DNA from 3 places in the Brucella sp. NBRC 12950 genome. Region 1 is predicted to be linked to each of the others. Evidence: predicted binding sites of a transcription regulator. Region 1 holds the regulator's gene; each other region holds the start of a gene.

Region 1 (5,490 bases):
TGAAACGATGATTGTGGTTCTCGCAGCCGGTGTTGCAGCGCGTCTTACGGCCAATCCGTTTGAAGCCATGACCACCATTACGGTCAAGATCGTCAACCAGCTGACCGGCGACCTTGAATTCGACTCGCCGCAGACACTTGTTGCCTTTGCGCTGGGTATCACTCTTTTCGTCCTGACGCTGATCATGAATATCTTTGCGCTCTACATCGTTCGCAAGTACCGGGAGCAGTACGAATAATGACCGATTCAACTTTCAATGCTGCTGGGAATGCCGTGGCAACACCCCAGCGCCGCGATATCGGAATCAAGCGTCGCTACGCTGCTGAACGCCGCTTCCGCCTCTATGGCATCGTTGCCATTGCGATTGGTGTGTTCTTCCTTTGCGCGCTTCTGTTCTCGGTTTTCTCGAAGGGCTACACGGCGTTCGGACAGACGACGATCTATCTGCCGGTTAAGCTTGACGAGCAGGTTATTGATCCGGGCAACAAGCGCGCGACCGATCCGAATGTGCTGATTACCGCAAACTACCCGCTTCTGGTCCGCAACGCGCTGGCTGAGAAACTCGGTGTGGCATCGACAGATCGCGCGCAATTGCGTGAGGTTGGCCGTTTCTTCTCTGACGGTGTTCGCGTTCAGCTTCGCCAGATGGTGATGGATAATCCATCGCTTATCGGGACTACGCAGACGGTTCCGGTTCTTGCTGCTGCTGATATCGACTCTGCTTATAAGGGCCAGATCGATCTGTCGGTTGCCGAGGCAAACCGTAAGGTTTCTGACCGCCAGGTCGCCTGGATGAAGACGCTGACTGGTGAAGGCATGATGAGCGAGGCTTTCAACTGGGGTCTGTTCACCAATGGTGCGTCCAGCCGTCCTGAAACCTCTGGTCTGGGTGTCGCGCTGGTCGGTTCCTTCTACATGATGCTGATTGTGCTGGTTCTTGCACTGCCTATCGGTGTCGCTGCTTCGATCTATCTTGAGGAATTTGCGAAGAAGAACCGCCTTACCGATCTGATCGAAGTCAACATCAACAATCTGGCTGCTGTGCCATCGATTGTGTTCGGTCTGCTTGGTCTTGCAGTCTTCATCAACTTCTTCAACCTGCCGCGTTCAGCCTCCATTGTTGGTGGTCTGGTGCTGACATTGATGACGTTGCCAACCATCATCATCGCAACACGTTCGGCACTTCGCGCTGTACCACCATCGATCCGTGCGGCGGCTCTGGGGCTAGGTGCATCTAAGACGCAGATGGTTTTCCATCATGTGCTGCCGCTCGCGGCACCTGGTATTCTGACCGGAACGATTATCGGTCTGGCTCAGGCTCTGGGTGAAACTGCTCCGCTGCTGCTGATCGGTATGGTGGCCTTCGTTGCCAATATGCCGACAACCCCGATGGATCCTGCAACGGCTCTGCCTGTGCAGATCTTCATGTGGGCCAATGAAGCCGAGCGTGCCTTTGTAGAACGGACATCAGGCGCTATTATCGTCCTGCTCCTGTTCCTGGCAGTAATGAACATTGCAGCAATTATTCTGCGCCGCCGCTTTGAGCGCCGCTGGTAAACGGGAGAGAAATGATGAATCTCATGACTGAACGATCTCTCGAAAAAGCCGTAGGAGAAAAGATGAACACCAACGCCCCCTCCGTTAAGATGCGCGGTGACAAGGTCTGCGTGTTTTATGGCGAGAAGCAGGCTCTGTTCGAAGTCGATCTGGAAGTTCCGGAAAAGATGGTCACAGCGCTGATCGGTCCTTCGGGTTGCGGCAAGTCTACCTTCCTGCGTTCGCTTAACCGCATGAACGACACCATCGAAGGTTGCCGCATCGCGGGCAAGATCACGCTCGACAACGAAGACATCTACGATCCGAAGATCGACGTTGTTGAATTGCGCGCTCGCGTTGGCATGGTGTTCCAGAAGCCAAATCCATTTCCGAAGTCGATCTTTGAAAACGTCGCCTATGGCCCACGTATTCACGGCCTTGCCCGCAACAAGACCGATCTCGAAGAAATCGTTGTCACCAGCTTGCAGAAGGCCAGCCTCTTTGAAGAGGTCAAGGATCGTCTGCATGATGCCGGCACCGGTCTTTCCGGTGGTCAGCAGCAGCGTCTGTGCATCGCGCGCGCTATTGCCGTCAGTCCCGAAGTGATCCTGATGGATGAGCCTTGCTCGGCACTCGATCCGATCGCGACCGCCAAGGTTGAAGAGCTGATCGACGAACTGCGCCAGAACTACACCATCGTCATCGTTACACACTCCATGCAGCAGGCCGCACGCGTTTCGCAGCGTACTGCCATGTTCCATCTGGGCAATCTGGTGGAAGTGGGTGATACGGACGTGATGTTCACGGCACCGACCGAAAAGCGCACGCAGGACTACATCACCGGTCGCTTTGGCTAATTAATTGGAACGGGAGCGGCGGCTGGTTTGATAACAAAGCTGTTTGGCTTCCCCGCAATTTACATTGAGGTCTATTATGGCGTCTCAGCATACTGTTAGCGCTTACGACGAAGAACTGCAGTTCCTCACGCATAAGATCGCCGAGATGGGCGGTCATGCAGAGCGCATGGTCGAGCAGTCCGTTGCAGCGATTGTCAATGCCGACAATGCACTTGCCCAGCGTGTTATCTCCGACGATCTCATCCTCGATGCAAGTGAGCGCGAGATTGATGATAAGGCCGTAATGATTATCGCCAAGCGCCAGCCAATGGCTGTCGATCTGCGTGAAATCATCGGCTCGATCCGTATCTCTGCCGATCTGGAGCGCGTTGGCGATCTTGGCAAAAATATTGCTAAGCGCGTTGCTGCGGTTTCGGAATCGCGCCAGCCGGTCAAGCTCTATCGCGGCCTTGAAACCTTGGCTGAGCTGGCACTCACCCAACTCAAAGACGTGCTCGATGCCTATGCAACGCGCTCGGTACAGCAGATCAACGTCGTTCGCGACCGCGATGACGAAATTGACTCGATGTACACTTCGCTGTTCCGCGAGTTGTTGACCTACATGATGGAAGATCCGCGCAACATTTCCGCCTGCACGCATCTTCTGTTTTGCGCAAAGAACATCGAGCGCATTGGCGATCACGCAACCAACATTGCTGAGACGGTCTATTACATCGTGACCGGTCTGCAAATGCCTGCGGAGCGCCCAAAAGAAGACCTGAGCCACGGTATCGTCGTGGACGAGGCGCGTAAATCCTAAGAACATCTGGCACCGCATTCGTGCGGTCCAGATGCCTGCATGAATATGAAAAACGCGACGGCACGCGGTCGATCGGGGGCTTGTATCTTCCGCTGCCTCAAGCGCATCCCAAAAAGTGCGAAGCGATTTTGGGAAGTATATGCGATAAAAACAAGTGCTTAGAGCATGATCCAATTTAGTCGGATCACAGGCGCTCTAAATTTTGGATAGGAAATACTGGATGTCACAGGCACCCAAGATTGCTGTGGTTGAAGACGAAGAAGCCCTGAGTGTACTCCTGCGTTATAACCTCGAAGCCGAGGGGTATCAGGTTGACGCGATGCTGCGCGGCGATGAAGCCGAAATCGCACTTCGTGAAAATGTGCCGGATCTTCTTATTCTGGACTGGATGCTCCCTGGTGTTTCCGGGATCGAGCTGTGCCGCCGTCTGCGCCAGTGGCCGGAAACAGAGCGCCTGCCGATCATCATGTTGACCGCACGCGGTGAAGAAAGCGAACGCGTTCGTGGCCTGAGCGTGGGTGCCGATGATTATGTCGTCAAACCTTTTTCGACACCGGAATTGCTGGCTCGCGTCAAAGCCATGCTCCGTCGCGCCAATCCGAGTGTCCTGTCGCATGTGCTGAAAGTCGGCGATCTTGTTCTCGACCGCCAGCAGCATCGCGTCTATCGCAAGGAAAAGGAAGTCCGTCTCGGACCGACAGAATTCCGCCTGCTCGAATATTTCATGATGTCGCCGGGCCGTGTCTTCTCGCGCAGCCAGTTGCTTGATGGCGTCTGGGGGCCAGACATTTATGTCGATGATAGAACAGTCGACGTGCATGTCGGACGTCTTCGCAAGGCAATTAATGTTGGTCGCGCGCTTGATCCTATCCGCACGGTACGCGGTGCTGGATACTCATTCGGATAACCAAATCTCGATTTGCAGAACCCTATACAAGCGGCTCGTTGCTGAAAATGCGACGGGCCGTTTTGCATATTCGGCAAGAACGTTACGACTCAGTTCCAACCTTCCGATTCGGAATTCAATATCCACAACGTGCCAAAACGGCCAGTATCACACGATGTTACAATGATCGTGACAAAGTTGAAGAGCCGGCGAAATCGAGGTCAAAAGCAGCATCGAAAAAGCTTAAAAAGACGCTTGCGTAAAATCTTGAAACATCGGCGAAATAAGGCAGTGATGTGGCCTGTATTTCAGCAAATTGAATCGCGTTAAATCAATAACTTATAAGATTTGCTAAATCACGTTAAGGATTTGTTAATAAATTTAAGGGGTTTGTGGGGAAAATTAAGCTCTGGATTCGGGTTCAATCTGCCTCTGTTTTGGAGGTGTCATGACTTTTGGAATTTGACCATTCGCCTTTTTTTGGCCTAAAAATTCTAAAACCTTGAATGCAATGAGTGACAGCAGAACGTTTATTTTATGATTTTCGTTCTATTTGGCTGGAGCGCCGGGCATCTTAGAAGGATGTGCAAAGGCTGCTCTGTTAGTTCAAATCTGCTGCATAGTTTTATGCGGTGGCACCACAGCCAGGTTTCAAACGCCTTTTGCGGGGCGGAGGCCAGGTTGGATCAGTTAAGGGTCCTAACTATGAGACTGAGCCGTTGACGCGCGCTTCGAAATGGAAATTGCCCGTTATTCTAGGGCTGCTGGTTGCGCCATTTTTGGTGACGGGTTGCACGACGACCAGTGGTACGACCAAAACCAAAACCGAAAAGACGGCGGCGGCTAGCCACGTCAAGACAGTCAATGGCGTCAAGACTTTCACATACACCGCCAAAGACCGCGAATGCCTCGAACGTGCGATGTTCTTCGAATCCAACCGTTCAAGCCCCGATGGTCTGATGGCCGTTGGTACGGTTGTGATGAACCGTCTCGCTTCGGGTAGCTATCCGGATACGATCTGCGGCGTTGTTGGTCAGAAGAACCAGTTTGCGCCCGGCGTTCTGACACGCAAGATGAATTCAAAGGCTATGCCTGACGTTCAGGCAACAGCCGATGCTGTTCTTAAGGGCAAGCGTCATCCATCGCTGAAGAACTCGATGTTCTTCCACACGGCTGGCTTGAAGTTCCCTTACCGCAACATGCATTACGTGCTGGTTGCTGGCGGAAACTCCTTCTACGAAAAGCGTGGTCGCGATGGCGAACTGGAAAATCCGGTTCCACAGACCCCGTACAATCTGGCCTATGCTTCTACTCCACAGGCACCATCCATGCCTGAAGGTCCGTTCTACAACGTAACCGATCAGCAGGATGCGACTGTTCCGCAGGCACAGCCAACAGTGCAGGTTGCATTG
Region 2 (5,490 bases), 140 kb from region 1:
GCGTCAGGTGACGGAGAATATTCCGGCACAGGCCCCGGACTTTTTCTTTGTCGATATTCAGAACAATGACATCGGTGATTTCACCAAGCTTGTGAGCGGCATTGTCCCGGATGGCAAACTCACCTCCGGTCCGATGCTGCGCGGTCGTATCGTCGCTTTTAACGGCACGAATGTTCGTGACATGACCATTCCACCGGAAGCAGCATGGGTGCTGCGTGGCGATCGTGGCATTACCTTTGCTGACAAAGTTCCAGAAAACTCGACACTGACCGAAGGCGAATGGTGGCCGGAGAATTACTCCGGCGAGCCGCTTGTTTCTTTCGCAGAACGTGAGGGCAAGGAACTGGGGCTGAAGCTTGGCGATACGGTCACGGTCAATGTTCTTGGCCGTAACATCAATGCCAAAATTGCAAGCTTCCGGCAGTTGCAATGGGAAACGCTGGCGATGAATTTCGTCATGGTTTTTTCGCCGAACACTTTTGCCGGTGCGCCTGCCACATGGCTAGCAACGCTTACAATTCCTGATGGTCAGAAGAACCTGGCGCCCGATGTCCTGCGACAGGTTACAAAAACCTGGCCAGCGGTTACGACCGTCAGCGTGACTGATGCGCTTGATGTGGCGAATGATCTTATTAGCCAGCTTGCAACAGCAATTCGCGCTGCTGCATCCATCGCTCTTGCAGCTTCTGTTCTGGTGCTGGGCGGTGCTCTGGCTGCTGGTAATCGCGCCCGTGTTCATGATGCGGTTGTGCTGAAAACGCTGGGTGCCACGCGCGGCACGCTGATTGCAGCCTATATTGTTGAATATATGCTTCTGGGCCTTGCAACAGCGGTGTTTGCGCTGGTCGCAGGTGGTGTTGCTGGCTGGTATGTGGTGGTTGAAGTCATGAAGCTGAAGGCGCAGTTCTTGCCGGACGTCGCGCTGATGACGGTGGCTGTGGCACTCGTTCTAACCGTTGGATTCGGTCTGGCCGGCACATGGCGCGTGCTGGGTGAGAAGCCTGCAACCGTGCTCCGAACCATATGAAGCATTTGTAACCTTGCAGCTTAAATTCGCTTAAGCCCTTGGATCGCATGGATAATGCGATCCAGTTTTCAAGTCGTTTATCACGATTTTTTACAGCTGGTACTTGTGTGAGAACGCTAAAATCCCCATAATAAAACGCAGGCATGCTGGGGTCCCGCCAGCGGCGCCTGGGAGCGGCTCGAAATGAGCCTGACCCCGACACCGGACGGGACAACGCAAAAGGATTTAAGTCATGGCTGACTTTCGCAATATTCAGGCACAGCAGAGGCCGGTAGGTGGCGCTCGCGTTGGTGCTGACATCGATCAGGGCCTCCGCAGCTATATGCTCGGCGTCTACAACATGATGGCAATTGGTCTGGTTGTTACAGGCCTTGCTGCTTTGGCTGTCTCATCGCTGGCAACCACAACCGATCCGTCGGCAGCTGTTGCACAGCTTGCAAACGGCAAAATGCTCACCTCACTTGGTGCAGCACTTTATACATCTCCGCTGCGCTGGGTGGTTATGCTCGCTCCGCTCGCAGCCGTATTCTTCCTGAGCTTCCGCATTGAGCGTCTGTCGGTTTCGACCGCTAACGCCGTGTTCTGGGGCTATGCAGCTCTCGTCGGTCTGTCGCTGTCGTCGGTCTTCCTGGTCTTTACCGGCCAGAGCATCGTTCGCACCTTCTTCGTAACGGCTGCTTCGTTCGGCGCATTGTCGCTCTATGGTTACACAACCAAGCGCGACCTGTCCGCAATGGGCTCGTTCCTGATGATGGGTCTGTTCGGCCTGATCATCGCTTCGGTCGTTAACATCTTCCTCGGCTCCACCGCGCTGCAGTTTGCAATCTCGGTGATCGGCGTTCTGATCTTCGCAGGTTTGACCGCTTATGACACGCAGTCGATCAAGGAAATGTACTTTGAAGGTGATTCTGCGGATTCGCAGGGCCGCAAGGTTGTTATGGGCGCGCTGCGTCTGTACCTCGACTTCATCAACATGTTCATGTTCCTGCTTCAGTTCATGGGCAACCGTGACTAAGAGCATGTCTCCCAAAAGTGGGAACCAGTTTTGGGATAAAGACCTGCTGAGAAGATACTAAACGAAGAATACGTGAGGGCAGCGGCAACGCTGCCCTTTTTGCTTTTCAAGCGGGCAGCCCGGAGTCATGCTGGACGGGCAATTTTAACTGAGTCTTGGCCTCCAACATGCCCCATATCCGCGATTTCAAGCCCACTGATATTGAAGCCATCACGATTATCTACACGGAAGCTGTGCTGAACGGTTCCGGTTCTTACGAGATCGAGCCGCCCACCATTGAGGAAATGGCACGGCGCTTCGACATCTTTGTCGAGCAGGGCTTTCCAATTCTTGTTGCAGAAGAAAATGGACTGGTCTTGGGCTATGCCTATATCAGCTATTTTCGAACCCGCCCGGCTTATCGCTGGCTTGCGGAAGATTCGATCTATATCGCACCCGATGCCAAGGGGAAGGGCGTCGGCAAGCTTCTGCTTGGCGAACTCATCCAGCGTGCGACAGCATTAGGCTTCAGGCAGCTGCTGGCGGTAGTTGGTGATGGTGAGCACAATATCGGCTCTGTGAAGCTGCATGAGAGCTTGGGATTTATCCATTGCGGACGAATCCAGGGCTCAGGCTTCAAGCATGGGCGCTGGCTTGATACGGTCCTCATGCAGCTGTCGCTCAATGGAGGTTGCACTGTTGACCCCGGCGAGATGCCGCTGGCTTAATTATCAACCAGCTTCAGGCTCTTATCGAAAACGCGGAGCACACGTTCAAGCTCGTGTCCGCGTTTCATAATCAGACCGCTTGCAGATATCACAGAATAGGCACCCTGCTTCTGGGCAAGCTTTGGATTTTTCTCGACGCGGAAAAGCGGGACCTCGCTCGCACGGCGGAAAATAGAGAACACCGCTCTGTCTGCGAGATGGTCAATCGCATAGTCGCGCCATGCACCTGTCGCGACCATGCGGCCATAAATATTGAGGATTTTGCCAAGCTCGTGTCGGTCGAAGCTGACGGTCGGAGCAGGCGGTTTTATCTGCCCTAGAGGAACAACTTTGGGCGATGCCGAAGGATGGGAAAGCGAATGAGAGGACACATCCTCGTTCGCAGCGCTTGGTCTATCCATGTCCTTCCTTTCGTCGCCGACATTGATTGTAAAGGAAACGCGGGAACACCGATCAAATCAGCTCATGACAGTAAGGTGATGCTTTTGTAAAATGATTGCAAGTCCATGAAGCTTCTATGGCAGCTTCTGCCAAGCTTATCCTATAAAAATAGGTCCCAATTTATTGTATATTAGCTGATCACGAAAAGAGAATGCTTGTTCTCAATGGTGATTGTTAGCCACATTTTGGCCTTGTCAACTTCGCATTCCGGCCTGATTATGACGTCAGCATCTACACGTTGCCTGAGACGGTTCGGTTCGGGTATGTCCGACCCCAAGCCCCCCGCCCAAAGGACTGCCCGAACCGAACCAACCTTTACTGGCCTACAGCGTAATTCCTTAAACTTGAACCAGTTTAAGGTAAAAGATTGCCGTAAATATAAAGTGTTAGAGCGACCTTTGTGCGACCAAGAGGGCGCACTGCGCGTTAGCCACTCAGACAGATGCAACGCTTCCTAAAAATCAAAGATTTTACGTATTCACCAAGCATGGATTGTGTCTGCCCAGGAAGTCTACAGACCTAGCCGATCTTCCTGTTTGAAAATAGCTGCACCGTGAATCTGGCCAAGAGCATTGTCGCTTTTGCTTTCCTGCAGTACGACCGCACAGCCGGTCACGTCTTTGCGCGTGAGTTCTGAGGCAGGCAGCTCAATCTTCAGAGCTTTGCCATCCCACATGCCGATTGTATTGATGTCAGTCACGGTGTTGCGATAGGTGACTGACTGCCCGGCGTTCTCACCCTTATCAATCGGGATTGTCACTGAATCGCGCAGGTAAAACATTACCACATGAACGGGCTTTGCAGGCTTTTTGCCTGCCGCTATCTCGATAGACAGGCGACCGTCATCAAGCTTCTTGATACTAACGGGGACATTGAGCTTGCTCGCCGCAATATGCTGCTTAACAACCTCGGCATCGCCGCCATTCATTTCCGATGCGCCATTTACGATCGCTTGAGGCGTGTAGACCATCTTCGCATTGAACGAATTGCGATAGGCATTCTGGCGATCTGTATTGTCCTGAGAAGCTAGCGTATCGCGCCAGCCCATATAATCCCAGTAATTGACGTGGAATGACAGCGCGAGCACGTTTGCATCATCGGCGTATTTCGCCAAATTCTTGTCAGCCTGTGGGCAGGATTTACAGCCCTGACTGGTATAAAGCTCAAGAACCGAAGTTCGCGTGCTGCTATCTTGGGCCTTTGCCACCCCATGCATGGATAGACACCCGGTGAAGGCCAAACCCAGCGCGGCACAAACACCGCGCAAGCCGGGAACGTATTCACCGGAAAGCCATGTATTTGTCCCTTGGAAGGGCGAATGGAAGGTCACTTTGGGTTCATCCTGCAATAATTGACGCTGACATCTATTATGTAGGAATTACGACGATCAATAGGAATTCACGTTGCAGTGAGATTTGCAGGCAATGTGTTTCTTTTATCTCACTGTCACAATCTATGGAAAAGCCGCCGAATTGCTCCGGCGGCTTTTTATTTCCACGATTTCGCTGATTAAGCAGCGAGATCGCGCAGAACGGTCTGCAAAATGCCACCATTCTTCATGTAGTCGAGCTCGTCCAGCGTATCGATACGGCAGATGAGCGGAACCTTCTTCACCGTGCCATCGGCATAGGTGATGGAAGCTTCAACCTTCTGGCGCGGGCGTACATCGGCAAGGCCTTCGATGGAGACGATTTCATCGCCCTTCAGACCGAGCGTCTGCCAGCTTGTGCCTTCCTCGAAGACGAAAGGCACAATGCCCATGCCAACGAGGTTGGAGCGGTGAATACGCTCAAACGACTGTGCAATCACCGCCTTGACGCCAAGCAGGTTAGTGCCCTTTGCAGCCCAGTCACGCGACGAACCGTTACCATATTCTACGCCTGCGAAGACGACGAGCGGAACACCATCGGCCTTGTACTGCATGGCAGCATCATAGATCGAGGTTTCTTCCTTCGACGGGTAGTGGATGGTGTAGCCGCCTTCACGACCGTTTTCGCCAAGCATGTGGTTGCGAATACGGATATTGGCGAAGGTGCCGCGCATCATCACTTCATGGTTGCCACGACGCGTGCCGTACTGGTTGAAGTCGGCAATACCGACGCCATGGTCGATGAGGTACTTACCAGCCGGCGACTGTGCCTTGATGGAACCTGCAGGCGAAATGTGGTCGGTCGTGATCTTGTCGCCGAAGAGGCCCAAAACGCGGGCGCCCTTGACGTCTGCAATCGTACCAGCCGACTTGCCCATGCCCACGAAGTAAGGCGGGTTCTGTACATAGGTCGAATTGTCGTCCCATGCAT
Region 3 (5,490 bases), on a different contig from region 1:
GCTCGAGAAAACGCCCGACAATCGACTTTGCGCGAATGTTGTCTGAGAGGCCAGGAACACCCGGTCTCAGACAGCAGATGCCACGCACGACGAGGTCCACATGCACGCCCGCCTGACTGGCCTTGTAGAGCGCGTCAATAATCTGTGGATCAACGAGCGAGTTCATCTTCATCCAGATGGCTGCAGGCTTATGAGCCTTCGCATTGGTGATCTCGTCATCGATATGCTTCAAGATTCGCGTGCGCAAGGTAAGCGGTGAAATCCCGATCTTCATTTCTTCAGCAGGCTGCGCATAGCCGGTGATGAAGTTGAAGATGTGCGCCACATCGCGTGCGATATCGGCATCGGAAGTGAAGAATGAAAGGTCGGTGTAAATACGCGCGGTGATCGGGTGGTAGTTGCCCGTGCCAAGGTGAACATAGGAACGCAGCTTCTGGTCTTCACGGCGAACAACCAGCGACATCTTTGCGTGCGTCTTCAATTCGATAAAGCCGAAGACCACCTGAACGCCTGCGCGCTCCAGATCGCGTGCCCAGCGGATATTGGCTTCTTCATCGAAGCGGGCCTTCAGCTCAACAAGGGCTGTGACCGACTTGCCAGCTTCTGCCGCATCGACGAGCGCACGCACGATCGGGCTGTCATTGGAGGTACGGTAAAGCGTCTGCTTGATTGCCAACACATCAGGATCAGCTGCGGCCTGACGCAGAAACTGCACCACCACATCAAATGATTCATATGGATGGTGGACCACAATGTCCTTTTCACGAATCGCGGCAAAGCAATCGCCGCCGTGCTCGCGAATGCGCTCAGGGAAACGCGGATTGTAAGACACAAATTTCAGGTCATCGCGCGGGATCGAAACGACTTCCGAAATCATGTTGAGCGCCAGAAGACCTTCCAGAACGCTTATGCGGTTTTCCGAGACACCCAGTTCGGTGGCAACGAAAACACGCAGCGCTTCCGGGATTTCAGCATCGAACTCGATGCGGATCACCTGACCGCGGCGACGGCGCTTCAGAGCTGTTTCAAAAAGGCGGACCAGATCTTCCGCTTCTTCTTCGACTTCGATATCGCTGTCGCGAATGATGCGGAATGTGCCGGCACCGCGCACCTCATAGCCCGGGAACAGACGACCGATAAACAAGCTGACTGCATCTTCAATGGTGATAAAGCGGAACGCGTTCTGCTGCTCGGTCGGCAACTGGATGAAGCGCTTCAGGGCAACCGGAATGCGCAACAGCGCCGTCATCGGATGGCCATCAAGACGACGCGCAAGCTGCAATGCAATCGAGAAGCCCAGATTTGGAATAAACGGGAACGGATGCGCAGGATCGATGGAAAGCGGCGTCAGAACCGGGAAAATTGTTTCCAGGAAGTGACCTTCCAGCCAATCTTTTTCGGTCTTCGACAAGGCCGATGCGCGCACGATCTCGATGTTCTCTTTTTCAAGCTCTTCACGCAGCGTACGCAGACGTTCCTGCTGGCCTTCCTGCAGGCGGCCCACTTCTTCCAGAACGAAATCAAGCTGCTCCTGCGGCGTACGACCGTCGGCGCTGCGCATGGCAACACCTGCACGCACCTGTGCAGCAAGCCCTGCAATACGCACCATGAAGAATTCATCGAGGTTGGCTGCCGAAATCGACAGGAAGCGCAGACGCTCCAGCAGTGGCTGACGCGTATTGCCTGCTTCTTCGAGAACACGACGGTTAAACTGAAGCCAGGAAAACTCGCGATTGACGAAGCGTTCAGGGCTTTGCATCAGCTCTGCTGTCTTATCAGTGTTCAAAGCTTCGTGAGCGTTTTGAACTTTGCTGGCATTCTGGTTTGCAGAATGGTCATTTGCCGCCTGATCTGCCACATGTGCGGTCAAACCGGCGGACTGGGTTGCCACAACGCTGTTTTCGTTCATTTTTCCTGTCCCGGTTACTACCGGCAAATCCCGGCGCGACGATAAGCCTATGGCTGTCATATGACAGTTTGATAGCAAACCGCTTGAAATGTCCCCAGAATTGATGAAAACGCTTCCAGAAACAAGCCGTTCGCGGTAAACGCTTGAAAAATAGCCATCCCAATTTGAATGCCGCGATCCAAAAGCTCCGGAGCCTATTATGTCCGATCACATTATCCCGCACTTCCAGAATGACGCTGGACACAATTCCATTGAAATCGGCGTGAAGGAATTCATGTGCGTCGGCGCGAACCCGCCCTTCGATCATCCACATGTCTTCCTCGACATGGGTGACGAAAGCGAAGTGGTTTGCCCATATTGCTCGACCCTCTATCGTTACAATCCGCAGCTTCACGCTGACGAGACTGTTCCTGCAGGCTGCGTTTACGAAGCACCTGCTGACAAAGCTGCCTGAACATAAATGGCAGCATTCGTGCCGCTGATATTATGAGCAGCTTGGTCAAGGGACGCATATTGATTGCAGGGGCCGGTGTTGCCGGTCTCAGTGCAGCACTTGAATGTGCGGCACGCGGATGGACTGTCCAGCTGTTTGAAAAAGCGCAAGCCCTGTCGGAAGTCGGCGCGGGCTTGCAACTGGCTCCCAATGCGATGCGCCATCTCCAGCGCCTTGGCGTGGCCGACAGCCTTTCCTCACAAGCCGTTACGCCAGAAGCGCTTTATCTCATGGATGGGCGCAAGGCTCGCCCCCTGCTCGCCATGCAACTTGGCGACAAGGCATTCAAACGCTGGCATCATCCCTATGTCGTTTGCCATCGCGCTGATCTGCAAACAGCACTGTTAGATGCCTGCCACGACAGTCCAAATATCGAGATTAATCTCGGTGCTGAGATTATTGGCCATAAGGCAGATCAAAACGGCATCACCGCAACGGTTAGACGTGGCGGAGCAGAAGAAGATATTACTGCCAGCTATCTCATTGCCTGCGATGGCGTCTGGTCTGCACAACGCGCCAAGGCGGGGTATGAAAAGGCGCGTTTCAGCGGCCATATCGCGTGGCGTACGACACTTGCAACGGATGCCCTGCCCGCAAGCTTCAAGGCAGCAATCCCAGAACAGAAATCCGTTTCTGCATGGCTTGGCAAGAAGGCGCATTTTATCGCCTATCCGGTAAAGGGTGGCGACTTCTTCAATTTCGTCGCCATTACGACGGGCGATAACCCCGGTGAAGTCTGGTCTAAGACGGGTGACAATGCACGGCTGCAGTCAATCTATGCTGATTGGAGCGCCCCGGTACGTGATGTGCTGACCCTGGCAAGCGAGTGGACCTACTGGCCGCTTTTTGAAATGGCTGATGCTCAGTTTGTCGGCCCGGACAGAACGATATTTCTCGGTGACGCCTCTCACGCTGTCACACCCTTTGCAGCGCAGGGGGCTGCCATGGCAATTGAAGATGCGGCAGCACTTGCCGAAGCATTGGATGACCAACAGCCACAATCAGCGCTGAAGCGATTTGATTCTGTTCGCAAAGAACGGATTGCAGCAGTTGCCAAACGCGGCCAGCTGAACCGCTTTGCCTATCACGCATCAGGTGTGTTTGCGCTTGGACGCGACATGCTTTTTACCATGCGCAGCCCAGATACTTTCCTGAAAGATCTGGACTGGCTTTATGGCTATGATGCCGTTGCGGCGGTAAAAAGTTAACCTGCGTCGAGCGCAGCTTCCAGAGCGGCAATATCAATCTTCACCATCGTCATCATGGCATTTGCCACGCGCTGCCTGACCTCTGGCTCGCCGTTCTGTAGAATATCGAGCAGGAACTCCGGCACAATCTGCCAAGCAAACCCATATTTGTCGGTCAGCCAGCTGCATTCCATCGCAGAACCGCCTTCCAGCAACCGGTTCCAGAACGCATCAAGCTCTGCCTGATCCTTGCATTTCAGAATAAGCGATGTTGCCGGGTTGAACTTGAATTGTGGACCACCGTTCAAGGCAGTCATCGCCTGTCCGTCAAGTGTAAAGTTTGCAGTGACGACATCGGTGCCGCCGGATTGATGACCGTGCTGGAAGCGAATGAAGCCATCCAGAGAGGCTGGTTTTCCCAATTCTTTGAAGAGCGATACGTAATAATTGGCCGCCTCTTCAGCCTTGTTATCGAACCAGAGGCATACTGTTAAGCCAGACATGGATTGTTCCTCCCATATGTCTCAGCCCCCGACTTGTTGAGCATTTCCAGTTTGGTTGTATGGCTGGAAATGCTCGATCTATTAGTTTCAAACGTTTCTCGCTCGAAAACCGTTTCATATTTTTCGGAATATGCTTGGATTTAGCCCATCGCTTTTGCGGCTGCTTCCATATCCATCCACATCAGCTCCCAGATGTGACCGTCGAGATCTTCAAAGCTGCGACCATACATGAAACCGTAATCCTGCTTGGGAGCCGGATCAGCGCGACCACCAGCCTTAGCTGCATTTTCAACCGTTGCATCCACATCCGCTTTGCTGTCCGCCGAAAGACAGATCAAAACTTCACTTGTGGCATTGGCGTCGGAAATCTTTTTAGGCGTGAACTGGCTGAATTTCTCATGGCTGAGAATCATCGCATGGATCGTGTCGGAAAAGACCATGCAGGACGCCGTTTCGTCCGAAAACATCGGGTTCTTCGTTGCTCCGATTGCTTCATAGAAACTGGTTGAGCGAGCGACGTCTTTTACAGGAAGGTTTACGAAAATCATTTTAGGCATGGCAATTCCTCCAATTGCGGGCATGAACTGCCCATTTTCATTTGGCTTGTCTTTACGGCAGCTTTTCTATCGCCTGCCCGATCCCCCGGGCGATAAAGTCGGCATTTTATGTGTTGTTTGAAACCGACTATCATAAGATTGCTTGAACATAATGACAGATAAGTTATAATTAGCAACTATGAAGTTAGAAAAAATAACTAGTCGCGAAACACCAACAGCAAGACGCAGCTATGACGATGCTTGCGCAGCAGCACATGCCCTTGATTTGATTGGGGAACGCTGGGCCTTGCTTGTCATTCGCGAACTGATGTTCGGACCGAAGCGTTTCAACGATTTACGATCAGACTTGCCAGGAATAAGCGCCAATGTTCTCACACAGCGGCTTGAAGGACTGGAAGAAGCAGGCATTTTACGGAAGTCGAAATTGCCGCCCCCCGCATCCGTGCAGGTCTATGAATTGACTGAATGGGGCTATGAAGCAGAACCGATCCTGCAAACACTTGGTCGCTGGGCTGCACGTTCGCCGAGCCATGATCCCAATTTGCCGATTTCGACCACGTCGTTCCTGCTATCACTACGAACGATGATCGATCCCGAACGCTCGCAAGGCATGAATGCTGTGATTGGGCTTAAACTCGATGATGAAGATTTCACCGCGCACCTGCACAACGGCAGATTGGAAGTAAAGCGCGGTAAAGCTGAGCAATATGATATCGCTTTTGAAAGTTCTCCCCGCATGATGGCTGCAGCAATCTATGGAGGACAGCCCTTAATCGCCCTTGAAGAGGCAAACCTGCTCACAATGAATGGGGATCATGCTCTGGCAGAAAAATTCATCACA

What was found. The regulator PhoB, encoded in region 1, activates phosphate uptake and scavenging genes when phosphate is short. The targets are predictions, from matches to a motif close to TGTCATNNANCTGTCAT.
Region 2: the regulator PhoB is predicted to act here: its motif matches at 3,256-3,272, upstream of QSJ70_RS07535 (DUF2794 domain-containing protein).
Region 3: the regulator PhoB is predicted to act here: its motif matches at 1,959-1,975, upstream of QSJ70_RS10730 (RNA degradosome polyphosphate kinase).

The regions. Positions count from the first base shown of each region.
Region 1 is NZ_BSQC01000004.1:171,762-177,251, reverse strand. It holds gene pstC (phosphate ABC transporter permease subunit PstC) at 1-238, shown strand, start outside; gene pstA (phosphate ABC transporter permease PstA) at 238-1,557, shown strand; gene pstB (phosphate ABC transporter ATP-binding protein PstB) at 1,620-2,393, shown strand; gene phoU (phosphate signaling complex protein PhoU) at 2,470-3,192, shown strand; gene phoB (phosphate regulon transcriptional regulator PhoB) at 3,413-4,099, shown strand; gene QSJ70_RS08190 (cell wall hydrolase) at 4,798-5,490, shown strand, end outside.
Region 2 is NZ_BSQC01000004.1:33,049-38,538, reverse strand. It holds gene QSJ70_RS07550 (ABC transporter permease) at 1-1,027, shown strand, start outside; gene QSJ70_RS07545 (Bax inhibitor-1/YccA family protein) at 1,260-2,042, shown strand; gene QSJ70_RS07540 (GNAT family N-acetyltransferase) at 2,210-2,749, shown strand; gene QSJ70_RS07535 (DUF2794 domain-containing protein) at 2,746-3,150, opposite strand; gene QSJ70_RS07530 (DUF1223 domain-containing protein) at 3,702-4,436, opposite strand; gene acnA (aconitate hydratase AcnA) at 4,700-5,490, opposite strand, start outside.
Region 3 is NZ_BSQC01000005.1:253,659-259,148, forward strand. It holds gene QSJ70_RS10730 (RNA degradosome polyphosphate kinase) at 1-1,858, opposite strand, end outside; gene QSJ70_RS10735 (zinc-finger domain-containing protein) at 2,109-2,363, shown strand; gene QSJ70_RS10740 (FAD-binding protein) at 2,405-3,610, shown strand; gene QSJ70_RS10745 (VOC family protein) at 3,607-4,092, opposite strand; gene QSJ70_RS10750 (VOC family protein) at 4,233-4,649, opposite strand; gene QSJ70_RS10755 (winged helix-turn-helix transcriptional regulator) at 4,828-5,490, shown strand, end outside.